DNA from 3 places in the Kitasatospora sp. LaBMicrA B282 genome. Region 2 is predicted to be linked to each of the others. Evidence: riboswitches for the same ligand, from Rfam matches in the RefSeq annotation. Region 2 holds a riboswitch; each other region holds the start of a gene.
What was found. A riboswitch is a leader RNA that binds a small molecule or an ion and turns the genes downstream of it on or off. The one in region 2 is predicted to bind cyclic di-AMP.

Region 1: linked by a shared signal. The riboswitch ahead of ACQRUO_RS14585 (glycoside hydrolase family 16 protein) and the one ahead of ACQRUO_RS30090 (NlpC/P60 family protein) in region 2 are both predicted to bind cyclic di-AMP.
Region 3: linked by a shared signal. The riboswitch ahead of ACQRUO_RS10315 (LysM peptidoglycan-binding domain-containing protein) and the one ahead of ACQRUO_RS30090 (NlpC/P60 family protein) in region 2 are both predicted to bind cyclic di-AMP.

Annotation. Positions count from the first base shown of each region.
Region 1 covers NZ_JBNQTI010000042.1:24,614-35,560, reverse strand. The annotation lists gene ACQRUO_RS14630 (DUF4865 family protein) at 18-617, shown strand; gene ACQRUO_RS14625 (phosphotriesterase family protein) at 758-1,735, shown strand; gene ACQRUO_RS14620 (SDR family NAD(P)-dependent oxidoreductase) at 1,843-2,607, opposite strand; gene ACQRUO_RS14615 (TetR family transcriptional regulator) at 2,733-3,419, shown strand; gene ACQRUO_RS14610 (MoaF-related domain-containing protein) at 3,543-3,878, opposite strand; gene ACQRUO_RS14605 (DUF1059 domain-containing protein) at 4,115-4,309, shown strand; gene ACQRUO_RS14600 (class I SAM-dependent methyltransferase) at 4,471-5,529, shown strand; gene ACQRUO_RS14595 (response regulator transcription factor) at 5,707-6,450, shown strand; gene ACQRUO_RS14590 (ribonuclease domain-containing protein) at 7,065-7,457, opposite strand; cyclic di-AMP (ydaO/yuaA leader) riboswitch at 7,717-7,918, shown strand; gene ACQRUO_RS14585 (glycoside hydrolase family 16 protein) at 7,921-9,165, shown strand; gene ACQRUO_RS14580 (IclR family transcriptional regulator) at 9,231-10,034, opposite strand; gene aceB (malate synthase A) at 10,221-10,947, shown strand, end outside.
Region 2 covers NZ_JBNQTI010000144.1:16,555-24,704, forward strand. The annotation lists gene ACQRUO_RS30060 (aminotransferase class V-fold PLP-dependent enzyme) at 1-424, shown strand, start outside; gene ACQRUO_RS30065 (Lrp/AsnC ligand binding domain-containing protein) at 505-786, opposite strand; gene ACQRUO_RS30070 (rhomboid family intramembrane serine protease) at 783-1,562, opposite strand; gene ACQRUO_RS30075 (hypothetical protein) at 1,791-2,063, shown strand; gene ACQRUO_RS30080 (NYN domain-containing protein) at 2,233-3,786, shown strand; gene ACQRUO_RS30085 (NlpC/P60 family protein) at 3,952-5,001, shown strand; cyclic di-AMP (ydaO/yuaA leader) riboswitch at 5,392-5,541, shown strand; gene ACQRUO_RS30090 (NlpC/P60 family protein) at 5,548-6,705, shown strand; gene ACQRUO_RS30095 (NlpC/P60 family protein) at 6,998-8,038, shown strand.
Region 3 covers NZ_JBNQTI010000026.1:26,061-37,007, forward strand. The annotation lists gene ACQRUO_RS10275 (hypothetical protein) at 196-429, shown strand; gene ACQRUO_RS10280 (hypothetical protein) at 475-996, shown strand; gene ACQRUO_RS10285 (hypothetical protein) at 1,181-1,381, opposite strand; gene ACQRUO_RS10290 (elongation factor G-like protein EF-G2) at 1,735-3,834, opposite strand; gene ACQRUO_RS10295 (DUF6191 domain-containing protein) at 4,005-4,361, opposite strand; gene ACQRUO_RS10300 (isocitrate lyase/PEP mutase family protein) at 4,441-5,289, opposite strand; gene ACQRUO_RS10305 (NUDIX domain-containing protein) at 5,326-5,856, opposite strand; gene ACQRUO_RS10310 (YchJ family protein) at 5,913-6,353, opposite strand; gene ACQRUO_RS10315 (LysM peptidoglycan-binding domain-containing protein) at 6,529-7,551, opposite strand; cyclic di-AMP (ydaO/yuaA leader) riboswitch at 7,619-7,784, opposite strand; gene ACQRUO_RS10320 (hypothetical protein) at 8,304-8,894, shown strand; gene ACQRUO_RS10325 (MFS transporter) at 9,263-10,947, opposite strand, start outside.

The sequences.
Region 1 (10,947 bases), on a different contig from region 2:
GAGCGGGGGAACAGCTGATGCAGGCGATGCAGTACGAGATCACGTTGCCGGCCGACTACGACATGGGCATCATCCGCCACCGGGTCGAGACCAGGGGTCACCTGCTCGACGACTTCCCCGCCCTGGGGTTGAAGGCCTACCTGATCCGCGAGCGCGGGGTGGCCGGCTCGCCGGTCAACCAGTATGCGCCGTTCTACCTCTGGCGGACTGCCGAAGGTGCGAACCGTTTCCTCTGGGGGCCGGGATTCCGCGGCCTCGCCGCGGACTTCGGGCGGCCCCGGGTGCGCTCCTGGCTGGGGCTCGCGGTGCAGGACGGGCCGGCCGCGGCGGTGACGGGAGGGCCGGCGCCGAGCTGGGCGACCCGGGTGCTGACCCCCGTCGGCCCCGACGGTGACACCGCCGAGGCGATCGAGCGGGCGGTGGCCGAGCTGACCGCGTCGGCCGAGGCCCGCCCTGAGCTGCACACCACCGCCCTGGCCGTCGACACGGCCCGCTGGGAGCTGGTCACCTTCACCCTCTGGACCGCCGATCCGGGGCCGGACCACGGCGACCGCTACCGGGTGCTCCACCTCAGCCGCCCCGAACTGGCCGAGCTACCGCGCGGTCGGCACTGGTGACATCCCGTCAGCAAGCCTGTCAGTAAGCCTGTCAGTAAGCCTGTCAGCAGGCCCGCCAGTAAGCCCGTCAGCAGTCTGCCGGCAAGCCCGCCGGCACGCGTCACCCGGTACCGCTCGCCACCCCTGACCACGGAGCCCCCATGCCCAGCACCCCCGTCACCCTCCCCGCCCACACCCCGGCGGTCCGCACCGTGCTCGGCGACCTCGCCCCGGCCGAGCTGGGGGTCACCGACGCGCACGACCACCTCTTCCTCCGCAGCGCCAAGCTCCCCGGCCAGGAACTGGACGACCCGGCCGCCGCCGCAGCCGAACTCGCCGCCTTCCGGGCGGCGGGCGGGCAGGCGGTGGTCCAGTGGACCCCGTACGGCATGGGCCGCCGGGCCGCCGACCTGGTCGAGCTCGCCAGGGCCGGCGGCGTGCACCTGGTGAGCGCCACCGGGCTGCACCAGGCCGGCCACTACGCCCGGCTCCCCGACCTCGACCCGGACGCGCTCGCCGCGCTCTTCATCCGCGAGCTGACCGAGGGCATCACCGCTGCGCCGGGCGGGGAGACCGCCGACGGCAGCGCCGCCGCACCCCGGGCCGGCCTGGTCAAGGTGGCCGGCGGCTACCACGGCCTGGACGAGCACGCCCGTCGCACCATGACGGCCGCCGCCGCGGCGCACCACGCCACCGGCGCGCCGATCGCCGTGCACCACGAGCACGGCACCGCGGCGCCCGAGGTGGTCGAGTTGCTCTGCGGGCGGCTGGCGGTGCCGCCGAGCAGTCTGATCCTCGGTCACCTCAACCGCTTCCCCGATCCGCTGGTGCACCGGGACCTCGCCGCCACCGGCGCCTACCTGGCCTTCGACGGGCCCTCCCGCGCCCACCACGCGACCGACTGGCGGCTGCTGGACGGCCTGGCGGACCTGGTCGAGGCCGGCGCCGGCGAACGGCTGCTGCTCGGCGGGGACACCGTGGTCAGGTCGGCCCGGGCGGCGGACGGCGAGGGGCCGGGCATGCCGTTCCTGCTCACCGGGCTGCGACCGCGGCTGCGCCGGGCGCTGGGGGAGGAGCAGACCGACCTGATCTTCCGGCAGAACCCGGCCCGCGCCTTCGCCGCCGCCTGGCGCGGCTAGCCGGGGGAGCGAGGGGAAGCGGAGGTCGGCAGGTCCGCCCGGGCAGGTTGCCTGATGCGAACTCGGCATCAGGCAACCAGATCTGACGATCTGTCATCGATGGCGCATCACATGTGCGTGCCGCCGTCGATCCGGATCTCGGTGCCGGTGATGAACGCGCCGTCCTGGCTGGCCAGCATCGCGATCACACCGGCCACCGTCTCCGGGCCGGCGAAGCCGGCGCCCAGGGCGGGGGAGAGCTTGGCCAGCAGGCTGAAGTCGGTGTCGGCCGGCAGGCCCGGGTTGTTGGTCATGCCGCTGTCGATGCTGCCCGGCGCCACGCAGACCGCGCGCAGGCCCTGCTTGCTGTACTCCTGGGCGATCGCGTGGGTGAAGGACTGGATGCCGCCCTTGGTCGCGGCGTAGGCGGCCATGTAGGGGTGGGCGAAACTCGCCGAGGTGGAGCTGAAGTTGACCACCACGCCGGAGCCTGCGGCGAGCAGCGCGGGCAGCGACTCGCGGGTCATCAGGAAGGTGCCGGTCAGGTTCACCTTCAGCAGGGTGTTCCAGAACTCCAGGCTGGTCTCGTGGGTGTGCGAGGAGCGCAGGATGCCGGCGGCGTTGACCAGCACGTCCAGCCCGCCCAGGGTCTCGACCGCGGCGGCCACCCCGGCGCGGACCGACTGCTCGTCGGAGATGTCCAGCACCGCGGTGGTCAGGCGGTCCGCGGTGCCCTCGGCGGCGGCCTGCTCGGCGGTGCCGCGCAGCCCGGCCTCGTTCACGTCCACGGCGACGACCAGCCCGCCCTCGGCGAGCAGGCGGTGCACGGTGGCGCGGCCGATGCCGGAGCCGGCGCCGGTGATCAGGACTCGACGGCCGGAAAAGCGCTGCATGGTGGTGCTCCGTTCTGAGGGTGCGGCCGCCGTTGCGGGCGCGCCATCCACCGTACGCCCAGATGGCACGTTGTGCCACTATGGCGTGATGTGCCAGATAGGCAGCAGCGGCGTAGGTTGGGGGCATGACCGATCGCGCCGCTCCGCTCGCCGACCGCTCCGCCGGGGCCGCCCGCCCGGCCGCCGCCCGGGCCGCCCGCCCCTCGCTCACCGACCGGCGGCGGGCCGAGACCCAGCTGGAGATCGCCATCACGGCCGCCGCCCTCTTCGCCGAGCGCGGCGCGGAGGCGACCAGCGCGGACGAGATCGCCCGCGCCGCCGGCGTCGCGCTGCGCACCTTCTACCGCTACTTCCGCACCAAGGAGGAGGCGGTCACCCCGTTGCTGGCGGCCGGTGGCCGGCGCTGGCTGGAGCTGATCGCCGCGGGCCCGGCCGGGCTGCCGGTGCCCGAGGTGCTGGAGCGGGCGGCGCTGGAGGCGCTCACGCCCGTGGACGAGCGGGGGGCGGCGGCGCTGGGCTGGACCCGGGCGCTGCTCACCGACCCGGGGCTGCGCCGGGTCTGGCAGGGGGTGCACCAGGACTCGGAGGAGGCGCTGGTGCCGATCCTGGCCGAGCGCTGCGGGGCCGGGGCCGACCCGCTGGAGGTGCGGCTCGCGGCGGCGGCCGCCACGGCGGCGATCCGGGTCGCCCTGGAGCGCTGGGCGGCGGCCGAGCCGGCGCCGACCTCGGGTCCGGACGCCCCGGGGCCGCTGGCCGCCCGCTGCCTGCGCGAACTCACCGCGGGGCTCCGCCTGTGGCCCGAGCAGGAGTGAACTGCCAGGCGGCAGAGACGAACTGACGGTCCGTCGGAGGAGTCTCCGACGGGCCGTCCAGGGGTTTCGGCTCAGCTCACCGGCTCAGCTCACCAGCGCAGACCAGCGACTCGGACCAGCGACTCAGACCACCGGCTCCAGCGTCCCGGTGTGCAGCTCGCCGACCCGGCCGCCCTCGCCCTCGTAGGTCCAGAAGACCCGCACGGTCAGCGTGCCCAGGTCCATCACGTGACTGACCGTGAGCCCGCTGCGCTCGGTCCAGCTGACGAAGTACACCTGCGGAGCGACCTCGACGACGTGCAGCGCCACGTCGTCCCACTGGCCCGCCGACTCGCCGAGGCCCTCCCAGCGCAGCCGCTTGCCGTCGGCCGAGTAGGCGTTGCGGAAGGCGGCGCCGTTGTCGACCTGGAAGAGGTACGTCCGGCCGGCGAAGCCGGGCAGGGCTGCGGTCTCGGTCATGCTGGCGGACGTCCTCGTCTCTCGGGGTCACTCGGTGGGTGGTGCCGCGGCTCCGGCAGGTGCGGCGCCGGAGGTGGTGCGCCCCCAAAACTATCGGACCGGTCCCTGGTTATCGGAACGGCGGGGCGGAGGGAGAATGGTTCCGCGACACGCTCCTGCCGCCACCCGCCGGTCCTCCGGGTCGGTCGGCGGCCCCGCCGACGGGCGCGGCAGCGCGGCGGGTCGGGAGGTCGACCATGCGCAAGGTCATCGACTGCCGGGACTTCCCGAGCGAGACCGACTGCACGCTGGCCATCACCGGCCAGGAGGACGAGGTCGTCAAGGCCGCCGCCGAACACGCGGTGTCGGTCCACGGGCACACCGACTCCAAGGAACTGCGCGACCAGATCCGGGCCTCGCTCAAGGACGAGCTGGTGCTCCAGCACACCTGAACACCCGGTTCGCCCGCCCGCACCGCGGGCCGCCGCCCCGGACCGTACGGAGAATCCCGTATGGCCCGGGGCGGCGCGGGTCTGCTGGAGTGGTGCTGCCGAGTGGTGGTGGGGGCGCCGGGCGGCGCCACGCACCACGGGCACCCGAGGAGGTGGACCCGATGGCCGTCGACGAGGACCGGATGATGGAGTTCCTGGGCCGGGTGGTGACCGACGCCGGAGCCGCCATGGCCGGGCTGAGCACCTCGCTCGGCGACCGCCTGGGCCTGTACACCGCGATGGCGGGCGCCGGCCCGCTGACCAGCACCCAGCTCGCCGAGCGCACCGGCCTGCACGAGCGCTACCTGCGCGAGTGGCTGGCCGCCCAGGTCGCCGGCGAGTACGTGCAGTACGACGCGGACACCGAGACCTACCTGCTGCCCGACGAGCACGCCGCGGTGCTGGCCGACCCGACCGCGCCCACCTACCTGGCCGGCTTCTTCACCCTGATGCAGGCCGCCTACGGCACCGAGGACCTGCTGATGGAGGCGTTCCGCACCGGCCGGGGGGTCGGCTGGGAGGAGCACAGCGACGCGTTGTTCGCCGGCACCGCCAAGTTCTTCCGGCCCGGCTACGCGGGCGCCCTGGTCCCGCAGTGGATCCCGGCGATGAACGGCACCGAGCGCAAGCTGCAGAGCGGCGCCGAGGTCGCCGACGTGGGCTGCGGCTACGGCTGGTCGACCATGCTGATGGCCAAGGCCTACCCGAACTCCCGGTTCCACGGCTTCGACTTCCACCGGCCCTCGATCGAGCGGGCCCGGGAGCTGGCCGCCGAGCAGGGCCTGGCCGACCGGGTCGACTTCGACGTCGCCACCGCCCAGGACTTCCCGGGCGGCGGCTACGACCTGATCACCTTCTTCGACTGCCTGCACGACATGGGCGACCCCGGCACCGCGCTGCACCACGCGGAGGAGGCGCTGGCCCAGGACGGCACCTGCATGATCGTCGAGCCGAACGCCTCCGGCGAGCTGCTGGAGAACGTCAACCCGATCGGTCGGGCGTTGGTGTCCACCTCCGTCGCGGTCTGCCTGCCCTCCGCGCTGGCCCAGCACGGACCGGAGGCGCTGGGCAACCACGCGGGTGAGGCGGCCATGCGCTCGCTGGCCGACAAGGCCGGGCTGCACCACTGGAAGCTGGCGGCCGAGAGTCCGATCAACCGGGTCTACGCCGCCTCCCGCTGAGACCCCGGCTCCCGCTGAGACCCCGGCTCCCGCTGAGACCGCTGCCGCCCCGCGGCCTCCCCTCCCACCTCCTGCTACCTCCCTCCTCGACCGCCTCTGGGCCCGGCGGTCGCCGCCCGGCCGGGTTTGTCGGGGCCCGGCTTGACCCGGCCTCCCCGACGGGAGCACGCTCGTTGCGTGACTCCGTCCGGGGAGGCCGGGCTGCGGCGGATCTGCGCCGTGATCGACCTGCTGCTCGACGCCGTCGACGAGGAGACCCTCCTGCCGGCGCTCTTCCCGTTGCTGCTCCGCGCGGTGCCCGGCGACAGCCTCACCTGGTCCATCCGCACCCCCGGCGGCCGCCACCCGCTGACCCTGCCCGCCGCTCTCTTCACCCCCGGGGCGCTGGCCGACTTCTTCCGCGAGGCCCCGGCCGACCCGCTCTTCGCGCACACCAACGGCGGCAGCGGCGTCCCGGTGCGCCGCAGCGACCTGCAGTCCCGCACCGAGTACCACCGGCTGGGCACCTATGGTGAGGTGCTCGGCCCGACCGGCATCGAGTACCAGCTGGCGATGGCCTTCCCGGCCGGCTGGACCACGGGCGGGCGGCGCACCGTGGCGATGATCGTCAACCGGACCGGCAGCGACTTCCCCGACCGGGACCTGGACTCCGCCACCCTGCTGCGCACCCGGCTGGGCCACGCCTTCGGCCGGCTCGCCCCACCGCTGCCACCGCCCGCCACCGACCTCGCCCCGCTCACCGCGCGCGAGTCCGCCGTGCTCGACCTGCTCGCCCGCGGCCTGACGGACCGGCAGATCGGCCACCGCCTCGCGGTCTCCGCCCGGACCGTGGACAAGCACCTGGAACACGCCTACGCCAAGCTCCGGGTCCACAGCCGGGTCGCCGCCGCCGCTGCCTGGCGCGACGCGGGCGGCCGGTGACCGGCACCGCCCGACCGGTGGCGCCTTGACCTCGGTGAGACGATGGAGGTGAGGGAGGGGGAGCTGGAGGAGACGAACCCCAGCGACGGCGGCCGCTCGACCCACCCGGAGGAGACGAACCCCGGGGCCCGCAGGCGGTCCGCGTCAGATCCGGCAGCCGGGCACCGGCGCCGCGGAGCCCAGGGGGTACCGGCGATCAGGCGGCTCCACGGTGAACCAGGGATCGCGTCCACCGGTTTTGCACACCGTGGACGGCACGCCCCCCGGGGCGGGACGTGTCCAACCGACAGCGGGCACCGCCCGGCACAGCGGACCCCGCGCGGCCGCCCCGCGAACGGCGCCGATCAGCTGCCGACCGTGCCACCCGACGTTCCGGCCCACTGATCCCCGACCTCGCGGAGGACGGCCCACCAACCCCGAATCTGCCCTAGGCACCCACTGGCCCACGGTTCCGGAACCGCGGGCCAGTGCGCTGCCCGAAACAGTCCCGAAACAGCTGTCCCCGACAGCTGCCCGGAGGGCTGCCCCGGCGGCCGGCCGGTACCCAGGGCCCGGACGCGGCACTGCCCGGCAGCCGTCTTCGCGGGCGCCGGGCAGCGGTGTGGGGGCCGGACTCAGCAGGTGGTGTCGATCAGGTAGAACGACGCGTAGTGGTCCGAGGTGTAGTAGTCCGAGCCGTCCTGGCCGGTGATGATCCGGCGGGTGCCGCGGGTCGGGGCGCCCGGGGTGACGACCGTGTACTCCTGGTAGTAGCCGTACGGCTCGCTGGGGAGCACGCCCTCGCGGTTCTGGAAGGTCTCGCCGTCCTCGGAGTACGGGAACGGGCCGCCCTGGGCGATCAGGTTGAGGGTGTCGTCCGCCTGGCTGGGGAGGGCGGACTGGCAGATGTTGCCGCTGACGTCCGCGTGGGCGGAGCCGGCGAATACGGCGGTGGGGGCCAGGGTGAGCAGGCCGACGGTGACAACGGAGGCGGTACGCGACTTCAACGCGCGTAGAAACGTCTGCATGAGCAGCAGTGTGGGGGACCTGACAGATGGCTGGGAAGGCGCTGGGAGCAGGTCAGGGAGAGTCTTCATGTCCACGTAACTGGGGCGGGGTTCAGGAGATGGACGTGCGTTGCTTCCCTTCCGTTTCGGGGCGGATGTGAAGAGATGTGACTGGAGCGACATTGATGATGATCACACCATCTGCCTAACCTTCAGGCTGCTCGCCTCCCCAGCGGCGGGCCCAGCCGTCGGGGCGCCGAGTCCTGCCTGCCCGGGGGCCGGACACAGAGCACCGCACCAGGCAGGAGCGGGGGACCCAGGCAGTACTGCCGAGCTCCCGCTCGCCCGTGCCCGTTGACGGTCACGGTGGGTGGGGGTGCGGCTCGGGGTGAAGTCGGGAACGCGCCGTCGGCGCCGTCCGACCGGGCCACCTTGCGGTCCGAACCCGACAGCTCACCTCGCAGGCGTCGCAAGAGGAACCTCCGTGATCCCTTCCGCCACCCCTGCCCGCCTCGGCGTCCTCGCCGGCGCCCTCGGCCTGCTCGCCGTTCCGATGGTCGGCCAGGCCCAGGCCTGGAGCTGGCCCTTCGGCACGCCCACCGTGACCCAGGACCGGCTCACCCCGACCACCGCCACCGCCGGTGCCTCCACCACCGCCTCGCTGGCGCTGCACGCCAGTTCCTGCTTCACCGTGAAGACGGTGGGCGTGGGCGTGCGCGACGCCGCCGGGAACAACCTGGACTTCCCCGGCAACCTCAGCAACCCCCAGCTCTGCCCGGGCGGCGTGACCCTGAACACCGGGGCGCGCAGCTTCGCGAGCGGCACGTACACCGTGTTCGGCTTCTACCAGGACCAGGCGGGCGCCTGGCACGACCTGCCGAGCCAGACCCTCACCGTCGGCAACGCCCCGGCGCCCGCTCCCGCCCCCGCGCCGACCCCTGCCCCCGCACCGGCGCCCACCCCCACCCCCACTCCGGCGCCGACCCCCACCCCCACGCCGGCCCCCGCCCCGGCCCCCGCGGGCTCCCCCGTCCCCGGCCAGTCGCTCATCTGGTCCGACGAGTTCAACGGCCCGCTGGACAGCGGCAAGTGGAACGACACCTCCAGCAGCTCGTACCAGTACGGCACCCACAACCCGAACGACAACAAGCTCGACTGGATCGACCCCGCCGACGTCTCGGTGGCGAACGGCGTGGCCACCTTCACCGCCCAGCCGTCCTCGAACACCCTGGAGAACGGCAAGCAGGCCTGGACCACCGGGCTGCTCACCACCGAGGGCAGCGGCCAGGGCTTCCAGGTGAAGACCGGCGACTACGCCGAGGCCCGGGTGCAGCTGCCGTCCGCGCCCGGCGCCTGGCCGGCGCTGTGGACCTGGCAGAGCAACGGTTCGCCGGCCGGCAACAACGAGATCGACTCCTTCGAGTACCACCCGGACAACCCGAACCTGCTGGAGCTGACCAACCACGTCAACTTCGCGCAGAAGTACTGGACCGACGCGGGCAACGTCCAGGCGGGCCAGTGGGTGACCATCGGCACCTACTACGGCGCCAACTCCGTCGACTACTACGTCAACGGCGTGAAGGTGTTCTCCGACAACACCGGCGTGGGCGCGAACTTCTCCGCCTACCTGATCCTCAACCTGTCGATCAGCGCCGGCCAGTACCACCCGGCGCCGAGCGGCTCGGCCCCGATCAGCTTCGCCGCGGACTACGTGCGCGTCTACCACTGACGCCGCGGAAGCACAGTGGCCCGGATCCACCAGGATCCGGGCCACTGCCGTCTTCTGACGGCTGCTCAGGGAGCCAGAACCGCACCCAGCCGCTCCGCGATCTGGCGCATCACCAGCACCAGGCCCGAGGCGCCGCTGCGCTCCTCCAGGGCCCGGATCCGCGCCTCGGGGCCGGAGACCGAGAGCGCGGTGGGCGTCGGTGCGCCCGGCACCGCGACCGCGATGCAGCGCACCCCGATCTCCTGCTCCTGGTCGTCCACCACGTACCCGTTCTCCCGGGCCACGGCCAGCTGGGCGAACAGCTCGTCGACGTCGGTGACGGTGAACTCGGTGTGCGCGGGCAGCGGTTGGGTGCCCAGCACGGCGCGGGCCTCGTCGCTCGGCAGCTGGGCGAGCAGCGCCTTGCCGACCCCGGTGCAGTGCGGCTGGACCCGGCGGCCGACCTCGGTGAACATCCGCATCGAGCGGCGCGACTGCACCTGGCCGACGTAGACCACCTCGCCGCCCTCCAGCACCGCGAGGTTGGCGGTCTCGCCGGTGGCCTCCATCAGCTCCGCCAGGTAGGGCCGGGCCCAGCTGCCCAGCAGGCGCCCGGCGGTCTCACCGAGCCGGATCAGCCGCGGGCCCAGGGTGTAGCGGCGCGCGGTGTCCTGGCGGACATACCCCTGCTGTGCGAGGGTACGAACCAGTCGGTGGATGGTCGGCATCGGCAGGCCGGAGGTGGTGGACAGCTCACTGAGGGTGGCCACGCCGCCCGCGTCGGCGAGTGCTTCGAGGAGTTGGAAGGCGCGCTCGACCGACTGCACGCTGCCTGCGGAGGCTCGCTCGGTTCCGGTCGAAGCTGCGGCGGGGGTGCTGGCCACCGGCATTCCCTTTGCTGTCGGGGGAGGAGTAGAGTCCCAGCGATCTACCTCAACAAACCGTTGAAATTCTGTATCGCGGAAACTAGGGTCCACCTTACAGAATCGAACTCGCCAGTAGGTGGGTCAGATCAACCGAGGGAAGCCTCCACCGGGGCTCCCTACACCAGCGCTACGCCAAGGAGTGTCCTGCCCATGGCTACCGACCAGGGACCGTCCGCCAGCCTTCCGTCGGGGGATGCCCCGGCCACCGCTCCCGCTCCGGTCGTCACTGTCGCCGGCCCGCGTGTCCCCCGGGCGGAGGAGGTGCTCACGCCCGAGGCGGTCGCCTTCGTGGTCGGCCTCCACCGGGCCTTCGAAGGCCGGCGCCAGGAACTCCTCGCCCGCCGTCACAGCCGCCGGACCGAGATCGCCCAGGCCGGCACCCTCGACTTCCTCCCCGAGACCGCCGCCATCCGGGCCGGCGACTGGACGGTGGCCCCGGCGCCGCGGGCCCTGCAGGACCGCCGCGTCGAGATCACCGGGCCGACCGACCGCAAGATGGTGATCAACGCCCTCAACTCCGGTGCCAAGATCTGGCTGGCCGACTTCGAGGACGCCACCTCGCCGACCTGGCACGCGGTGGTCTCCGGCCAGGTCAACCTGATCGACGCCTACGAGGGCCGGATCGACTTCACCACCCCCGAGGGCAAGGAGTACAAGCTCAAGCCCGCCGCGGAGCTCGCCACCGTGGTGGTGCGCCCGCGTGGCTGGCACCTGGACGAGAACCACCTGATGGTGGACGGCGTACCGGTGGCCGGCGCATTCTTCGACTTCGGCCTGTACTTCTTCCACAACGCCGCGCGGCTGCTGGCCAAGGGCGAGGCGGACCCGAACTCCGGACCCTACTTCTACCTGCCGAAGACCGAGAGCCACCTGGAGG
Region 2 (8,150 bases):
GATCGAGCGGCTCACGGCGGGGCTGGCCGCGATCCCCGAGGTGCGGGTGCTCAACCTGTTCGGGCCGGCGACCGTCCGGGTCGGGGTGCTCTCCTTCGTGGTGCAGGGCTGGAACAGCTCGCACTTCTCCGCGGCGCTCTCGGCGGAGTACGGGATCGGGGTGCGGGACGGGCTGTTCTGCGCGCACCCGCTGGTGCGGACGCTGCTGGGCGGCGAGGAGGCGGCACCGTCCGAGTGCGGGGCGCCGGAGCCGTCGCTGCCGGGGGAGCGGAGCCTGAACGCGATCCGGGTCAGCTTCGGCGCCGGGACGCCGGAGGAGCACGTCGACCGGTTCCTGGCCGCGGTGCGCGAGCTGGTGACCGACGGCGCGCGCTGGAACTACCGCAACGAGGGCGGGCGCTGCGTCGCCGACACCCGGCGCTGACCCGGGGCCCGGGCGGGTCGGCCGGGGTCGGGGTCCGGGTCGGCCGGGGTCGCGGGTCGGGGTCGGTCCGGGTGGGTCGGTCAGCCCTCCAGGCCGATCGCGAAGGCCGCCTCCAGGTCGTGCTGCGAGTAGGTGCGGAAGGCGATCTGGGTCTCGGTGTGGGCGACCCCGGGGACCTTGTTGAGGCGGCCGGGGATCACCTCGGCCAGGTCGTCGTGGCGGCGCACCCGGACCATGGCGACCAGGTCGTAGCCACCGGTCACCGAGTAGACCTCGCTGACGCCCTCGATCGCGGCGATGGCCTCGGCGATCTCGGGGATCCGGTCGACGCTGGTCTTGATGAGGACGATGGCGGTGATCACGTGGAGGCTCCCGGGTAGGTCGTGGGGCCAGCGTAGCCGGGCCGCCGGGCCGCCACCCACAGGGCCAGGAAGCCGAAGCTGAATCCGATCACGTGCGCCAGGTAGGCGACCCCGCTGCCGGCCTGGCGCACCGACCACCACTGCAGCGCGAACCAGAGCCCGAGCACCAGCCAGGCCGGCAGCCGCAGCGGCAGGAAGAAGAGGAACGGGACCAGGGTGGTCACCCGGGCCCGCGGGTAGAGCCGCAGGTAGCCGCCGAGCACCCCGGCGATCGCCCCCGAGGCGCCGACCAGCGGGCGCAGCGCGTCCGGACCGGTGCCGCCGCCGGCCGCCGCGTAGCCGTAGGCGGCCAGTACGCCGGCGCACAGGTAGAAGAGGAGGAAGCGCACCCGGCCCAGCCGCTCCTCGACCCCGGCGCCGAAGACGAAGAGGAAGAGCATGTTGCCCAGCAGGTGCAGCCAGCCGCCGTGCACGAAGAGCGAGGTGAGCGCGGAGAGCGCGGGCACCTTGTGCGGGGTGGCGAGCAGCGGGCAGCCGCGCACCGGGGGAGCGAGCCCGGCCAGCTGAACCTGGGTCAACGGGCGGTTGCCCAGCAGCTCCGCCGGCACCGCGCCCCACTGCTGCTGGTAGTGCTGGGCGGCGCAGGCGCGGGCGGCGGGGGTCGCGCCGTAGTGCGGGGCGATGCCGCTCGGGCCGGCCAGGAAGACCAGGCAGTTGAGCGCGATCAGGAGGTAGGTGACGAGCGGGGTCACCGCGTCGTCGCGCCGGTCTGGCATGAGCGGATCCATTCCGCGTCGCCAGGCCCGCGACACCGCCGTGTACGGCGAGCGGGTGAGGCCGGGTTTCACGGCCTCGGCCCGCTCGATGGCGAGCGGACGTTCGAGAGGACGGGAGTGCTGGTGGGAACCGGTATCCGGTGCCCGCCGTCACAGCGTCAGGCCCTAGGCTGGAGGCCTGGCCGGCACATCGGACCGGACCAGACCCGAGCCGAGAGGACCCCGCTGATGCCCGTCCCCGCGCCCACCCCCGAGACTCGCTGGCGCTGCACCCTCTGCGGGAACCTGACCCGGTTCGACGTGACCCGTTCCTCCCGGGTGGTCGAGTACCTGCACCTGGACCTGGCCGGCGAGGCCAAGGTGGAGGAGACCGAGGTGCTCACCGAGACCCTCGAGTCGATCCGCTGCCGCTGGTGCAACGCGGTCGACCAGGTCGAGCTGGTGACCCGGCCGGGCGCCGAGGAGCAGGTGACCGGCGAGCCGGTGGCCGACGCCGGCTGAGCCGGCCCGCCAGGGCAGCTGAAAAATTCTCGCCGCGCACGCGACAATTGCACCGGGCGGTGGGACCCGGCCCCCGGCGTGCGCCGGAGCGGCCCGGGACCGGGCAGACAACAGAGACAGGGCAGATCGGCGCGGAGTGGCGCGGATCGGGATCGGAGCCGAGGACGCGATGGACGCAGCCAGGGAGGCCGCCGAGCCGCAGGGGCCGGAGCCCGCTGCGGACCCGACCGCGCCGGCCGACCTCGCGGCCGTGGCGCAGCCGGGCACGACCGGGCAGCCGGCGGGCGAGCAGCCGGGCGTCGAGCCGGTCTCGCCCGACGAGCCGGCGGTCGAGCCGACCCCGGCCGGTGCCGGTGCTGACCAGCCCGCCGCCGGTGCCGACCGGCCCGAGCCTGGCGTCGACCAGCCCGAGCCCGAGCGGCTGGACCGCCCGCTGCCCGAGGGCGTGCGCCGGCGCGTGGTGGGCCTGGCCGCCGACGCGCTCGGCGGTCTGCCGGTCTCCGAACTGCCCGCCTCGCTGCGCCCGTACGCCAAGTTCACCCCGGCCCGCCGGGCCAAGTACGCCGGCACCGCACTGGCCGCCGCGCTGGAGTCCGAGCCGGTCTTCCGGCTGCGGATAGCGGACCGGCTGCGGCTGGGCCAGCCGGACCTGGTCAAGGCCCTGGAGTCCGGCCAGGTCCCGGGCGCGGCCGAGCCGATGGACGTGGCCGCCGCCGCCTACCTGCTGCGCAGCCGGGGCTGGACCCGGCTGGTCGCCGAGGTCGGCGAGCAGGCCGAGCGGGCCGACGTGGAGGACGCCGCCGCCGAGTCGGCCCGGCTGGTGGAGAAGCTCCAGGAGGAGCTGACCGCCACCCGCGCCGCGGCCCGCGCCGATCTGGACCGCCAGCGCAGCGACGGTGAGAGCACCCGCCGCGAGCTGGAGGCGCTGCGCAAGAAGCTGCGCGGCCTGGAGAGCGACACCCGCCGGGCGCAGGCCGAGGCCCGCAAGCTGCAGGCCGAGCTGGGCGCCGCCGCGGCCGCCGCCACCGCCGAGCGCGGCGCGGCGGAGAGCGAGAACCGCCGGCTGCGGCACCGGGTGGCCGAGCTGGAGGCCGCACTGGAGACCGGGCGCCGCTCGGCGCGCGAGGGGCGCAGTGTGGAGGACATGCGGCTGCGCCTGCTGCTGGACACCGTGCTGCAGTCCGCCCAGGGCCTGCAGCGCGAGCTGGCCCTGCCGGTCACCCAGCTGCACCCGGCCGACCTGGTGGACGCGGTGGTGCCGGGCGCGGCCTCGCCGCACGACGTGGCCCGCCGGGGGCTGGCCGAGGACGACCCGGCCCTGCTCGACCAGCTGCTGGCGATCCCGCAGGTCCACCTGGTGGTGGACGGCTACAACGTGACCAAGACCGGCTACCCGACGCTGCCGCTGGAGAAGCAGCGGCTGCGGCTGCTGGGCGGCCTGGCGATGCTCGCCCAGCGCACCCAGGCCGAGGTGACCTGCGTCTTCGACGGCCAGGACCTGGACGTGCCGGTGATCATGGCACCGCCGCGCGGGGTGCGGGTGCGGTTCAGCAAGACCGGCCAGACCGCGGACGAGCTGATCCGGCAGCTGGTGCGGGCCGAGCCGCAGGGGCGCCCGGTGGTGGTCGTCTCGGCCGACCGCGAGGTGGCCGACGGCGTGCGCAAGGCCGGCGCGCGCCCGGTCTCCTCGGTGCTGCTGCTGAACCGGCTGGCTCGCAGCTGAACAGCCCTCACCGGGTGAAGACCTGGTGAAATCCCGTACGCCGCAGGTGGTTCGTCGCGGCGAGGGAGTGGCGCAGGGAAGTGATGTTCACTAGGGTCTGGCGTCAAACCTATTTTTCCGGTCACTCATCCGATCGGGTGAGACCGGCAGAAGAAGGAGCAGTCCGTGGCGTCCCATCGCCGTCCGAAGCAGCCGAGCCGCGCGCGGATCTCCGTGCTGACCGCCGCTGCTGCGACTGCTGTCGCGATCTCCGCGCAGAGCGGGGCCTGGGCCGATCCGGCGCCCTCGATCGACCAGGTCAAGGCGCAGATCGACGACCTGAACACCCAGGCGGAGCAGGCCACCCAGCAGTTCGACGGCGCGAAGGAGCGCGGCGACCAGCTGCGCCAGCAGGCCTCCCAGTTGCAGGACCAGGTGGCCCGCACCCAGGACCAGGTGACCCAGCTGCAGACCGGCCTGGCCGGCGTGGCCGCGGACCAGTACCAGAACGGCGGGGTCGACCCGTCGGTCCAGCTGATGCTCAACTCCAACCCGGGCCAGTACCTGGACCAGGCGGCCAGCATGCAGGTGGCCAGCAGCACCGAGGCCGACGTGCTCAAGTCGCTGCAGTCCGAGGAGCGCAACCTCGACCAGGAGAAGAAGGAAGCCGCCGACACCCTGGCCCAGCTGGACGCCTCGACCCAGCAGCTGAACCAGGCCAAGACCGACGTGCAGAACAAGCTCTCGGCCGCGCAGAAGCTGCTGAACTCGCTGACCGCCTCGCAGCGGGCGCAGTTGGCGGCCCAGCAGGCAGCCCAGGACCGGGCCTCGCGCGGCGCCGACCGGACCGACCTGGGCTCCACGGCCAACCTGCCGCCGGCCTCCGGCTACGCCGGCGCGGCCGTGACGGCCGCCCTCAGCCGGCTCGGCGACAACTACGTCTGGGGCGCCACCGGTCCGAGCACCTTCGACTGCTCGGGCCTGATGCAGTGGGCCTACGAGCAGGCCGGCGTCTCGCTGCCGCGCACCTCGCAGGAGCAGGCCACGGTGGGCACCGCGGTGCCCAGCCTGGCCCAGGCCCAGCCCGGTGACCTGGTCATCTACGGCCAGGACGCGCACCACGTGGGGATGTACATCGGCAACGGCAACGTGGTGCACGCCCCGCACACCGGTGACGTGGTGCGGATCATGCAGGCCTCGGTGATCGGCCCGATCCTCACCATCCGCCGCGTTTGAGGGCCGCGGCCCTGCTGCTTCGCCCGCAAGCTCGCTCAGCGGCAGACCGCAGCGGCGGCTGACCGGTTCGTCCCGATCCGATCCGAGCGCCGGTTCGACGGCTGACCCGCCGTCGCCCCGCCGCGCTGCCCGTGCTCCTGAACCCGTGTCACCCCAGGGTGTGGCCGGCGTCACTTGTCCGTGTACTTCGTGATCACACGTTGGTGATCTCCATAGCACGCAGAGTCAAAGTTTCCCGGTTTTTCTGACAAGGATTTGAACGGATCACAGATCAGTTACTAGGGTCGGCAACCGGACCCACGCGATGGCGATCACCCGACCCGGGTGGCAGCGGGGGTTACCGCCGAGTTCGGAAAGCGGCACGGGCAGGTGACTGCCCGACGGGGAGCCCCTGCGGGGGAGCCGTGGACCGGAGCCGGGGAACCACACGTTCCTCCGGGGTGAATCGGCGCCAGGTCGGCCGGCAGGCCGGTGAGGCGTCGTAGGGCATCTTCCAGCCCGAACCCGTCAGCTCACCCGGTAGGCGGTTCGAGGGAAGAAGGATCCGTGGCGTCCCATCGTCGTCCCAAGCCTGTCGGCCGTACCCGCACGTCGATCCTGACCGCGGCCGCCGCCACCGCCGTCGCGCTCTCCGCCCAGGGAGCCGCGCACGCCGACCCGGCGCCGACCATCGACCAGGTCAAGGCCCAGGTCGACGACCTGAACAACCAGGCGGAGCAGGCCACCCAGCAGTTCGACGGTGCCCAGGCCAAGCAGCAGCAGCTGCAGCAGCAGGTGACCGACCTGCAGGACCAGGTGGCGCGGCAGCAGGACCAGGTGACCAACCTGCAGGCGGGTCTCGCCTCGGTGGCCGCCGACCAGTACGCCAGCAACGGCATCTCGCCCACCGTGCAGATGATGCTGTCGTCCAGCCCGGACAACTTCCTCAACCAGGCCAGCTCGATCAACCAGCTCAACAGCACCCAGGCGGAGACGCTGAAGGAGCTGAAGAGCGAGGAGACGACGCTCGCCCAGTCCAAGACGGACGCGCAGAACAAGCTCGCCGACCTGGACGCCACCACCCAGCAGCTGAAGACCGCCAAGGAGCAGGTCCAGGCGAAGCTGACTCAGGCGCAGAACCTGCTCAACTCGCTGACCGAGCAGCAGCGCCAGCAGATAGCCCAGCAGGAGGCGCAGGCCGCCGCGCAGGCCAAGGCCGCCGCCGATGCCGCCGCCGCGCAGGCCAAGGCGACCGCCCAGGCCAACGCCCAGGCCGCCGCCTCGCGCGACTCCTCCCGCACCAACCTCGGTTCGAGCAGCGGCGGTGGTGGCAGCACCAGCACCAGCACCCCGGCCCCGCCGGTCACCGGCAGCTCGGCCGGCGCGGCCGCGCTCGCCGCCGCCGAGACCAAGCTGGGCGCCACCTACGTCTACGGTGCCGCCGGTCCGAGTACCTTCGACTGCTCGGGCCTGATGCAGTGGGCCTACGCGCAGGTCGGCGTCTCGCTGCCGCGCACCTCGCAGGAGCAGGCCACCGCCGGTACCAACATCGGCACCGACATCTCCAAGGCGCAGCCGGGCGACCTGATCGTCTGGTTCTCGGACATGCACCACATCGGCATGTACGCCGGTGGCGGCCAGGCGATCCACGCCCCGCACACCGGTGCCGTGGTCAGCTTCGTCTCGGCCACCGCGATGCCGATCGCCGCCATCATCCACGTCTGACCCGGCGTCCGACCCGACCGGCGACGGTCGAACCGGCCCGGCGACGGCCCGGCCTCCCCCGTGGAGGCCGGGCCGTTCGCGTTGTCGCCACCGGTGCGATTCCCGGTCGGATGTCCGATTAGGGATCAAATATTCGTATCGGCAGGGGTTTGGACTCATCCGTTCCGACTCGCTAACGTCTGCGCTCGGACCTCAGCGCCTGCGGTGCTCCTCGCGATTCCCGCGGCTCCCGGTCCCCGAGGCTTCCCCGAGGTGCTCGCCCGAGCCCTCACGGCGATTGGAGTCGTCAGTGATGGCGATCACACCCCCGCCGGGCACCGCGCGCCGGTTCGCCCGGGTGCTGGCGGTCACCGCCGCCGCGACCACCGCGCTGGCGATGACGGCCAGTGCGCAGGGTGCCCCGGCCAAGCCGGACAAGAACGACGTCAAGGCCCAGGTCGACCAGCTCTACGGGGAGGCCGAGCAGGCCTCGGAGAAGTCCAACGCCGCGGAGGAGGACGCCAAGCGGCTGCAGTCCGAGGCGAGCAACCTCCAGGCGCAGGTGGCGCAGGGGCAGGACGCCCTCAACAAGATGCGCACCACCCTGGCCACGGTGGCGGCCGCCGAGTACCGGGCCGGCGGGATGGACCCGACGGTGCAGCTGATGCTCTCCTCCGACCCGGCCGGCTACCTGCTCAAGGCGCGCAGCCTGGCCGAGGTCGGGCGGGAGCAGGCGGCCTCGCTGCACGAGGTGGTGGAGCAGCAGCGCCGGCTGGACCAGCGGCGCAGCGAGGCGACCGCCAAGCTGGCCGAACTGGAGACGGTGCGGACCACGCTGGCCCAGAGCAAGCAGCAGGTGCAGCAGCGGCTGAAGAGCGCCCAGACGCTGCTGGACACCCTCTCCAGCGCCGAGCGCGCCCAGCTGCTCGCCCAGGACGCCCAGGAGGCGCACGAGCGCGCCACCCGGGGCGCCGACCGGGTCGACCTGGGCAGCCAGCCGCCGGCCTCCGACCGGGCCGCCGCCGCGGTGGCCGCCGCGCTGAGCAAGCTCGGCTCGCCCTACGTCTACGGTTCCACCGGGCCCGGCACCTTCGACTGCTCGGGTCTGATGTACTGGGCGTGGCGGCAGGCGGGAGTGACCCTGCCGCGCACCTCGCAGGCGCAGGCGTTCGGGGGGCAGCGCGTCAGTCTGGACGAGGCGAGACCGGGAGACTTGGTGATCTTCTTCCACGACATGCACCACGTGGGCATGTACGTCGGCGGCGGGATCGTGATCCACGCCCCCTACCCCGGTGCCCGGGTGCGCTACGAGAACGTCTCGGCGATGCCGGTCGCGGCGGTGGTGCGGGTCTGAGCGCGCCACCGGACCAGGGACCGGGACGGCCCGCCACCGGCGGCGGGCCCTCCCGGCGCGCGGTGCTGCTGCTGCTCGCGGGGGGCGCGGCCCAGCTCTCGCTGCCCCGGGT
Region 3 (10,947 bases), on a different contig from region 2:
CCGACCATAGAGCATGGGGTTCCCCCCGCGATACAGCGACACGCACACGCCGCAGGGCATGAGCTGTAGCGCCGGAGGTAAAACGCCGCCCGCCAGGATTCGCCACTCGTACGCCATCCGCTTTCTGGGTGAATGGCGCATAACTTTTCCCCGGCGCAGCCCTACCCTTCCGACAGGACCGAAATAGGGAGGGCCATGGCGCGCAAGATTCACGCCTCACAGCCTGTACGAGACGCATTCAAGGGCGTAGATCTGCAGGCGATTTTGCGGCGCCTCTCAAAGAAGGTGGAAAGCTGCCGAAGCTGCGGCGAGCCAATTGGTCGCAACAGCCCCGCCAATCTCGTCAGCATTCTGAACCACGAGAAAATGATCAAGTGGCCCGCCCTGATCCATCCAAGGTGTGGCGACTCAGCCGTGTACGAGACCTAGACCGCCCCCGACCCCAACAAGATCTTCTTCGAAGTCGAGTGCGCCTTGCTGGTGGGCGAGCGAGGCCCCGTACCGGCGCTGATCATTGACGCCTATGGTGGGCTTGCCATCACGACAGGCGGAGAGGTCCATGATCGTCTGCTCGCCGGCTTTGCGACGCTGGGATTCGAGTTTCCAGACTGGATCTGCCGCGAGGGCGAGGGTGCAGACCCGGTGGATGAAAAGGATTGCACCCCCGGCCTCACAGCCCTCCTTGAAGGCGATGAGGTGAGACTGCTCCACGACGGACGCGAGCTGTACCGGCTCGGCAAGCTCCGATATTTCCCGCGCTGGTATCGGGCAACGAACCGCGGCGCCCTGGTCGTGATGATCGGCCGGAACCTCCAGGGGATGACATTCGACTCCCTCGAATACATTCAGCGAGCCGCGAAGAGCAAAGAGCTGGTTCAGGCGGTCGCGGCAATCAGTCGGATTCCGACCGCACCAGCAGACCGCTGCTATTGCATCAACGGGAAGGTCCGGACGTTTGCCTCGTGCTGCGACAGCGCCGACGGTCCAGAGGAGTAGGGATGGCCGTTTGGCCGCCGATTTCGGAGCTGGGATAGATGCCCGCACCGCCTGGGTGATGGCGCGGCGGGCGCGGCGCCCGGAGGAGTGCAGCTACGCGATGGCCCACCTGGACGGCGGTGAGGAGAGACCGACTGAGGCTGAACGGCACATCGGCGGAGTTGAGAACGCCCTTCGAAGGCATCTACTCAGCCGGTGGAGCTGACTCGTTGGCTGAGCGTTCGACGAGACCACCGAAGAGGATTTCCGCGAGCCGCCGAGTCTTCCACTCCGGCCACTCTTCGACCTTGAGGTGGACCTCAGTCTTGCCGTCCTTCCAGTAGTTGTACTGGCCTGCGGACATCCCCCCTGAGGGTGGTCGCACCCGGCAGGGCTCCTTCTTCATGCCCGGAGCATCACACAACTCAGCTCTTCGGATGAGAGGTTCGACTGAACGCGCCCCGTAGCGTTCACGGAGTCTCACAGGCAACCCCGCACGAGTTCGAACCTCATATCCTCCGCCTTCGTGAAGTCCCCGACCGGTTCGCCGGTCGGGGACTTCGTCGTTTCCGGGCGGTTCTCGCCCGCGTCGTGCCTACTGCCGGCGCAGGTGGCGCGAGGTCGCCGAGCGGGAGGGCAGCCAGGTTGACTCCGGTGAACCCGGGAGCACTGCGGCGATGACCGGCGTGAGCTCCTCCTGCGCCAGCGATGATGTGGTCGGACGACGGGTTGTGCGGCGGGGCGGCGGTCGTCGGGTGGTCAGTGGTCGGGCTTGGTGACCCGGTCGGCGACGGCTGCCGGCATGGGCTCGTAGCGCAGTGGGGTCCGGGTGAAGGAACCGGTGCCGTGCGAGAGCGAGCGCAGGTCGACCGCGTAGCGGGTCAGCTCCAGCTCCGGGACCTCGGCCCGCAGCAGGCTCCGCCCCGGGCCGGCCGGCTCGGTGCCGAGGACCCGTGCGCGGCGCACCGACAGGTCGCTGAACACTCCGCCCAGGTACTCGTCCGGTACCAGTACGCCCACCTCGGCCACCGGTTCGAGCAGCCGCACGCTGGTGTTGGTCGCCGCGTCGCGCAGCGCCAGTGCGCCGGCCGACTGGAAGGCGGCGTCCGAGGAGTCCACCGAGTGCGCCTTGCCGTCCACCAGGGTGACCCGCAGGTCCACCAGCGGGAAGCCGTCGCCCACGCCGTGCGCCAGCTGGGCCCGCACCCCCTTCTCCACCGAGGGGATGAAGTGCCGCGGTACCGCGCCGCCCACCACCTTGTCGACGAACTCGAAGCCGGTCCCGCCGGGCAGCGGCTCGACCAGCAGCTCGCAGATCGCGTACTGGCCGTGCCCGCCGGACTGCTTGACCAGCCGGCCGTGCCCGGTGGCGGTCCCGCCGAAGGTCTGCCGCAGCGCCACCCGGTAGTCCACCTGGTCGACCTGGACGCCGAACTGGCTGCCCAACAGGTACAGCACCACCCCGGCGTGCGCCTCGCCGGTGCACCAGAGCACCAGTTGGCGGGTGTCCGGGTTCTGCTCGACCCGGACCACCGGGTCCTGCGCGGTCAGCCGGGACAGGCCCTGGGCCAGCTTGTCCTCGTCACTGCGGCTGCGGGCCTCGATCGCCACCGGCAGCAGCGGCTCCGGCAGGTCCCACGGTGCCAGCACCACCGGGTCGCCCGGCTCGGTCAGGGTGTCGCCGACCCGGGCCGCGGTGAGCTTGCCGACGCAGACCAGGTCGCCCGCCACCGCCTGCGGCACCGCGCGCTGCTGCTTGCCGAACGGGCTGGTCAGCCCGGCGATCCGGTCGTCGGTCGGCTCCGCGTCGGCGCCCGCCCCCGCGACGTGCAGCAGGGTGTCGGGGTGCAGCGTGCCGGAGAAGACCCGGACCAGGCTGAGCCGGCCGACGTAGGGGTCGCCGGTGTTCTGGATCACCTGGGCGACCAGCGGGCCGGCCGGGTCGCAGACCGGCTCCCGACCGGCCGGCCCGGTCGGCTCGACCGGCTCGGGCAGCGGGCTCGCGGACGGCGCCGGGAAGGCGGAGACGAGCAGGTCGAGCAGGTCGACCGCGCCGGTGCCGTCCTCGGTGATCGGCAGCACCGGGTGGATCGCGTCGTGCAGCACCGCGCCGCGCAGGCCCGCGGTGAGCGCCGGCTCGTCCAGCGTCTCGCCGCCCAGGTAGCGCTCCAGCAGCTCGTCGTCCTCGCCGGCGATCGCCTCCACCAGCGCCTCGCGGGCCGGGCCGGTGTCCGGTGCCGGCTCGGCCCGGCCGTGGGTCTCGCCGGACAGCAGCTCGACCGTGCCGCGCACCTGCCCGTCGCTGCGCACCGGCAGGTCCATCGGCTGCACCGAGTCCGGGTGCTCGCCGCCGAAGGCCTGCCGGCAGGTCGCCAGTACCTCGTCGAAGTCGGCCCGGGCCGCATCCATGTGGGTGACTGCGATGGCCCGCGGCAGGCCGAGCGCCGCGCACTCCTGCCAGAGCGTCAGGGCCGGACCGCCCAGCGGGTCGGTCGCCGAGACCACGAAGACGGCCGCGTCGGCGGCCCGCAGGGCGGCCTGCAGCTCGCCGGAGAAGTCGGCGTGCCCGGGCGGGTCGATCAGGTTGATCTTGACATCCCGCCAGCCGACCGGCACCACGGACAGCCGCACCGAGCGCTGCTGCTGGTGCTCGATCTCCTCGTGGTCGGAGACGGTGCTGCCCTCGGCCACCCGGCCGGCCCGGGTCAGCTCCCCGGCGGCCAGCGCGAGCGACTCGGTCAACGTGGTCTTGCCGGAGCCGCTGACCCCGACCAGGACGACGTTGCGCAGCTGCTCGGGCCGCTCCGCGACCGGAACCCGGCCGGCCGCGCCGGCCCGGGAGGTTGCTCGCTCGGACATGCCGGTGCTCCTCGGATGCTCCGCGGACGGTCGGGAACGCTCTCGTCCGAGCTTTCCACCGCCACCCGCCCGGGTCCACCGGGACGGTCCGCGCGGGGGGCGGTGGCGGTCACGCCGGGGCGACGGGGGGCGGGCGAGGCGGGCGCGGGGGCGGGAGCGGGGGCGGGGCGTCAGCGGGGGAGGCGGGCGGTGCCGCGGGACAGGTCGATGCCGGTGTGCCCGGGCGCACCGGCCTGCTCGTCCTCGCGGAGCACCAGCTCGATCCGGCGCTGCTCCAGCTGCACCTGCTTGCCCGGGTAGAGCAGCGCGTGCAGCTCCTCGCCCGCCGTCACGGCGGCGCCGCGCCCGGGGCGCGCCCGCCCGCCGGCCCGGGCCCGGAGGAACCGGAAGGCCGCGACCGCTAAGCAGAGCGCGATCAGCGCGGCGGGGAGCAGCAGGCTGCCGACGGGGCCGAACAGGGAGGACACCATGGTGGCGAAACGATCCGCCGGATCAGGGCGTTCCTCGGTGGGATCGGCGCTGGTCACCCGTATCGGCGCTGGTCACCCGTCAGGTCGGCCGCGCGCTCGGCGGTCTGCCGCACGCTCGCCGCGGAGCTGCTCCCGGTCAGTCCCGTTCCGTCATCAGGGCGCTCGCCTCCGGCATCGGCATCGCCTCGGTCAGCGCGGTGAAGCCGCCGCTCTCCCGGAGCGCGGCGGCGGCGCGCCGGGTGGCGGCCAGGGCGACCCGGGCGAACGCCGAGCCGACGCTGATCCGGCGCGCACCCAGCTCGGCGAGCTGCGCGACCGTCAGCCGGGTCAGCGGGCCGGCGGCCAGCACGTTGACCGGCTTGCCGACCTCCGCGCAGACCGTGCGCACCGCCTCGGCGTCCGGGAGTCCCGGGGCGAAGAGCACGTCGGCGCCGGCCGCCTCGAAGGCCTGCAGCCGGCGCACGGTGTCGGCCAGGTCGGGGCGCCCGTGCAGGAAGTTCTCCGCCCGCGCGGTGACCGTGAACGGGAAGTCCAGCTCCCGGGCGGCCGCCACCGCCGCCTCGATCCGCTCGACGGCCAGCTCCAGCGGGTGGATCGGCCGCTCCGGCTCGCCGGTGGCGTCCTCGATCGAGGCACCGACCAGCCCGGTCCCGGCGGCCAGCCGGATCGTCGCGGCCACCTCGGCCGGGTCGACGCCGAAGCCGTTCTCCAGGTCGGCGGAGACCGGCAGCCCGGTGGCGTCGACGATGGCCCGGGCGTTGGCCAGCGCCTCCTCGCGCCGCACCAGGTTGGCCCCGTCCGGCCGGCCGAGCGCGAAGGCCAGGCCGGCACTGGTGGTGGCCAGCGCGTCGAAGCCGAGCCCGGTCAGCAGCCGGGCGGTGCCGGCGTCCCAGGCGTTGGCGATCACGAAGGCACCGGGCCCGGCGTGCAGCGCGCGGAAGGCGAGCGCGCGGCGGTGCTGGTCCTCGGGGGAGAGCTGGTCCATCGGAGGGCTCCTGCTGACTGGGTGACTGACGGGACGTCAGCGAGTATCGCCGACGTCCCGTGGTCCCGGTGCGGCGGCGGGGGGAGCGACGAGGGCGCGGTAGCCGGCCCGGCCGGTGCGGCGGGCCTCGGCGGCGGCCTCCACCAGGGCCAGCCGGGTCGGGCTGAGCTCGGCGCGCCAGTCGGCGAGCGGGCGGACGGCGTGGGCGCTGTGCTCGGCGGGGTCGAGGCGCAGGCCGGCGAGCCGGTCCGGAGCGAGCGGGCCGCCGTCGAAGACCACGCCGACCCGGAACGGCCAGCCGGCCACCGGCGGGGTGAAGACCAGCGCGAGCAGCGGCGCGGCGGGCTGCTCGGGCAGCTCCAGCTCGGTCTCCTCGGCCAACTCGCGTCGGGCGGCCGCCCACGGGTCCTCCCCGGCTTCCGGCAGACCGCCGGGGAGCTGCCAGACCTCGGGGTCATAGGTCGACTTCAGTAGCAGCGGGTCACCCGCGGCGTCGGTGAGGTAGACGGTCGCGAAGACGATGCCCTGCGGCACCGTGCGCAGGAAGTCGGCAAGCGGCAGGGTCACGTGGTCCTCCAAGGACGGGGAGGGCGGGGTGAGGTGCTCCTCGGGCTCCGAGGGCGTCAGTCGGCCTCGATCGTGCCGTCGAGGTAGACCCAGGCGCCCTGGTGGCGCAGGAAGCGGCTGGTCTCGCGCAGGCTGCCCGGGTGGCCGGCGTCGCGGTAGTGGGCGGCGAAGGTGACGGTGCCCTCCTGGTGGAAGGGGCCGCCCTCGGTGGTGGCGAGGACCTCCAGCCGTTCCCAGCGCAGGCCGGGGTCGAAGTCGACGGACGGCGGACGGGTGTCCGGGTGCCAGCTGCGCAGCAGGTAGGCGGCGTCCCGGACGGCGAACGCGGCGTAGCGGGAGCGCATCAGCTGCTCGGCGGTGCCGGCCTGGGCCAGGCCGCGGTGCAGCCGGCCGCAGCAGTCGGCGTAGCGCGCGGGCAGGCCGCAGGGGCAGTCCACCGGCTCGGCGGGCGCGGGCGCGGGCGGGGTCGGGCGGGACTTGGCGGTGCGTCGTGACATGGGGTCATTCTGCCCGGCCGGGTGCCGGCGGTCCGGCGCCCGGGGATGGTGGGGGCGGTGGGACACACCCCGCCAGGCGCACCCAGCCGTCAGGGTGGGTGCGCCTGGCGCTGATCCGACGAGATCCGGCGGAGAGGGCCCGGCCGTCAGGCCGCGGGCGCCGAGCCGGGGCCGGTCAGGGGACCTGGAGTTCCTGGCCCGGGTAGATCAGGTTGGGGTTGCTGCCGACCGTGCCGAGGTTGTGGCGGTAGAGCTGCTGCCAGTCGTCGACGTGGTGCTGCTGGGCGATGCCCCAGAGGTTGTCGCCGTTCTGCACGGTGTAGCTGCCGTCGGGCGTGCTCGGGGTGGCCGGAGCCGGGGTCGCCGGGCCGGCCTGCGCGGGGGTGCCCGGGGCCGCCGGCACGCTGGGAGCCTGCGCGGTGGGCGTACCGGGCACGGCAGGCGACGCTGGTGCTGCCGGGCTCGCCGGCGGGGTGCCCGGCGCCGTCGGCTGGGTGGGCGTGCCCGGGGTGCTCGCCGCCGGCGGGGCGGTGGTGACCGGGGTGGTGGGCGTCGTGGCCGTGGGCGCGGTGGTCGGCGCGGCCGTGGTGGGGCTGCTCGGCGCCGGGGTGGTGACCGGGGGAGTGGCGGTCTGCGTCGGCGCGGTGGGCTGGGCCGGCGCCGTGGTGGCGGGCTGGCCGGGGGCCGTGCTGGTCGAGGTACCCGGCGCGGTGGGCACCCCGGGCGCACTCGGCTGCGTCGGGTTGCCGGGCGCAGCCGGTGCCACGGGAGCCGCCGGCACCGCGGGAGTCGTCGGCGCGCCCGGCGTGGTCGGCGCAGCCGGGGTGGTGGGTGCCGCGGGGCTGCCGGGCGCGGCCGGAGTCGTGGGCGCCGCCGGGGCGGTGAGGCCGGTGGTGGTGCCGCAGTGGCCCCAGACGGTCGGACCCTGGTCGGCCAGCACCCGCTCGGCGACGGCGATCTGCTGCGCCTCGGTGGCGTGCGAGGGCTGGGCCGCGTACTGGTCGCCGCCGTAGGCCACCCAGTTGCGCTCGCTGAGCTGGAGGCCGCCGTAGAAGCCGTTGTCCGTGTCGGCGGACCAGTTGCCGCCGGTGGCGCACTGGGCCACCGCGGTCCAGGTGTCGGGCGTGGCGGCGTGCGCGCCGGTCGCGGTGAGCAGCGGCAGGGCCAGACCCGCGCCGGCCACGGTCGCGGCGGTCACCGCGCGGTCGGTCTGGGTCGGACGGCGGTGGCGGCCCGGACCTGAGAACACCCCGGATATGCCCATCGAGTTCCCTCTCCGCACGCCTGCGAGGTGAGCTGTCGGGTTCGGACCGGGAGGTGGCCCGGCCGTCCGCCCGGACGGATCCGGTGGACGGCTTCACCCCTAGCCGCGCGGGACGCGGCATTGAAACCTGGGTCCCCCGCCCCTGCCCGAGGTGGTGTGGTGGTTCCCGGAGCACGGTGGGCAGGACTCGGCGTACCGGTTCCGGGCGCCCGCGCGGTGGCGGGTTGTTGGGGAGACTAGACGGATCATCACCTCGATAACAACCCCGCATCGCAGACATCACACGAGAATCACGAGCGCCGCGCGATGCTCCGTACCGGGAGGGATCGCTCCGGGCGGCTCGTCACTCTTCGTTCACCTCAGGTTTTTCACGTCATGTCCATGTATGCGAGTGTTCGGCGACCCCCGACCCCGGCTCGACCCCAGCCCGACCCCGGCTCGACCTCAGCCCGGCCCCAGCCGACCCCGGCCCGTCCCGCGGGCCCCGCGCCGCGGCCGCGGTGTCGCCGCTGCGATCACCACCGGCCCGGCGGCGCAGGGGAGTTCGGGCAGCGGTCCGGTCCGTTCCATTTCGCCGATCGGCGGACAGCGCAGCACGCACCGCAGCACCATAGGCAGCACAGCGTCAGAGCGGAGCTCGTCCGCCCGGGGACTTCGGCGGGCAGACCGGGGAGTGAGGTGGGGCGGTGCACGAGTTGGAGCCGGCCGTCGAGGCCGCGGAGGGCGATCCGACCTGGTGGTGGGAGGTGGACGCCGCGCTGCTCGGCCGGGCGGCGGTGCTGGACGTGGCGATGTACTGGGCCCTGGGTCTGGCCCGGTGGGCCGAACGGCACGACCCACGGGTGGCCGGTGGTGACCTGGAGGCGGTGCGCACCCTGCTGGGGCTGGCCCTCTACCGCGCGGCCCAGGGCGAGGGGGCGACCGACCCCGGCCGGATCCCGACCCTGCTGCCGCTGATGACGCTCTCCCGCGGCAGCGCCCGGAGCACCGCCCGGGTCCGCCCGCTGGGTTACGGCGACCGCGGCCGGCTGCGGCTGGCCGACCGGGCCCGGCTGGCCGCACTGCTGGAGGATCCGGACCCGGACGCCTTCGAGCGGCTGCGCAAGGAGACGGTGCTGGTCCTGGTGGCGAACACCGACCACGCCCGCACCGAACTGGCGCTGCGCGGCAACGACCCGACCGTCTGGCGGGACCACCCGCTGATCACCATCTGCACCCGCGAGCCCTACCTGCCGGGCCACGGCACGCTCCCGTGGGACTGGTACAGCACCGGCTGAGCGGTCCGAGGGACGACCGGGTGGGTCGACCGCGTGGCGGCGCGGTCGACCGGGTGGCGGGGTGCGGCGGGTGCCGGAGCGAGGCGGCCTGGACCGGGCAGGGGATGTCTCGCCCCGGTCCAGGCCGTCCGGTGCGGTCGCCGCAGGGCAACCGACCCCCGGGGGCGAGGGCGGTGGCCGCGCGGCAGCCGTGGCCGGGTGCGGCGGCGGGCGGTCCATCCGGTGACCGCCCTCGCCGCGTTCGGCCGGGAACGAGCCTGGCACGGCCCGGCTCCCAAATCAACATCTGCTGATACTGATCTTCTTCACATTCACATCAGTCGATGACACTGCGTCAGCTCGGGTGACGCTGCCGCACCTCGTCGCCGTCACGGGCGCGGCCCCTTCGTCGCCGCGGCGGGCCGGTCGGCGCCGGCCGCCTCGGGCGCGGGCCGCTGCCGGGCGGCGTCGTCCTGGCCGCCCTTGGCCCCCGAACCGCGCAGCGCCGAGGCCAGCGCGCCGATCAGCGACATCGCCGCCGCCGCGCTGAAGACGGTGACCAGACCGTGGTGGAACGGGCCGGAGACCAGCTCGGGGAAGAACCGGTTGCCGGTCAGGGTGTGCGCGTTGGCGGGCGGCAGGGTGGTCAACACCCCGCTCGGGCCGAGCAGGTGACCGATCGGGTTGTTGCCGAGGAAGGTGGCGAACAGCGTGCTGACCGGGGGCAGGGCGGCCACCTGGTGGGCGGTGGCGGCCGGCACCTGCTGGGCCTGCAAGCCGCTGTCCAGGGCGTGCGGCAGCGAGCCGGCCAGTCCGATGATCATCAGGGAGAAGAACAGGCCGATGGAGAGCGCGGTGCCCGAGTTCTGGAAGGTGGAACGCATCCCGGAGGCCACCCCGCGCCGCTCCGGCGGCACGCTGCCCATGATCGCCGAGGTGTTGGGGGCCGAGAACATGCCCTGTCCCAGGCCGCTGACCAGCAGCAGGGTGGCGAACGCCGGGTAGGGGAAGTCGACCGGGAGCAGCATCAGGCCGACGAACGAGGCGGCCACCAGCAGCAGCCCGGAGGTGGCGAACAGCCGGGCGCCGAACCGGTCGGACAGGTACCCGGAGATCGGGCCGCCGAGCAGGAAGCCGGCGGTCAGCGGCAGCATGAAGATCCCGGCCCAGAGCGGGGTGCGCTCGAAGGAGTAGCCGTGCAGCGGCAGCCAGATGCCCTGCAGCCAGATGATCAGCATGAACTGCATGCCGCCGCGGGCGATCGCGATCAGCAGCGCCGCCAGGTTGCCGGCGGCGAAGGCGCGGATCCGGAACAGCCGCAGCTCGAACATCGGCTCGGCGATCCGGGTCTCCGCGATGCAGAAGGTGATCAGCAGCGCCACCCCGCTGCTCAGCCCGGCCACCACCCACGGGTCGGTCCAGCCGGTGGAGTGGCCGCCGTAGGGCTGGATGCCGTAGGTGATCGAGGCCAGCAGGCAGGCGGCGCCGGCGGTGAAGGTCAGGTTGCCGATCCAGTCGATCCGCCCGGGCCGCGGCGTGCCGGTCTCGCGCAGGCTGCGGTACGACCAGAAGGTGCCGACCACGCCGAACGGCACGCTGACCCAGAAGACCGCGCGCCAGTCGATGGTGGCCAGCACGCCGCCGGCCAGCAGGCCGAGGAACATCCCGGCCAGCGCGGTGATCTGGTTGATGCCCAGTGCCATGCCGCGCTGGCGGGCCGGGAAGGCGTCGGTGAGGATCGCCGCGGAGTTGGCGGTGAGCATCGAGCCGCCGACCGCCTGCACGATCCGGAAGCCGATCAGCCAGAGCGCGGCGACCCCGCCGCGCAGCGGATCGAGCGACAGGGCCAGCGAGGCCACCGCGAAGACCATGAAGCCCAGGTTGTACATCTTCACCCGGCCGAACATGTCGCCGAGCCGGCCGAGCACGACCACCAGCACCGCGGTGGTCAGGGTGTAGCCGAGGATCATCCAGAGCAGGTAGCCGATGTTGGCCGGGGCCAGCGGGTCCAGGCCGATGCCGCGGAAGATCGCCGGCAGCGAGATGATCACGATCGAGCTGTCGATGGTGGCGA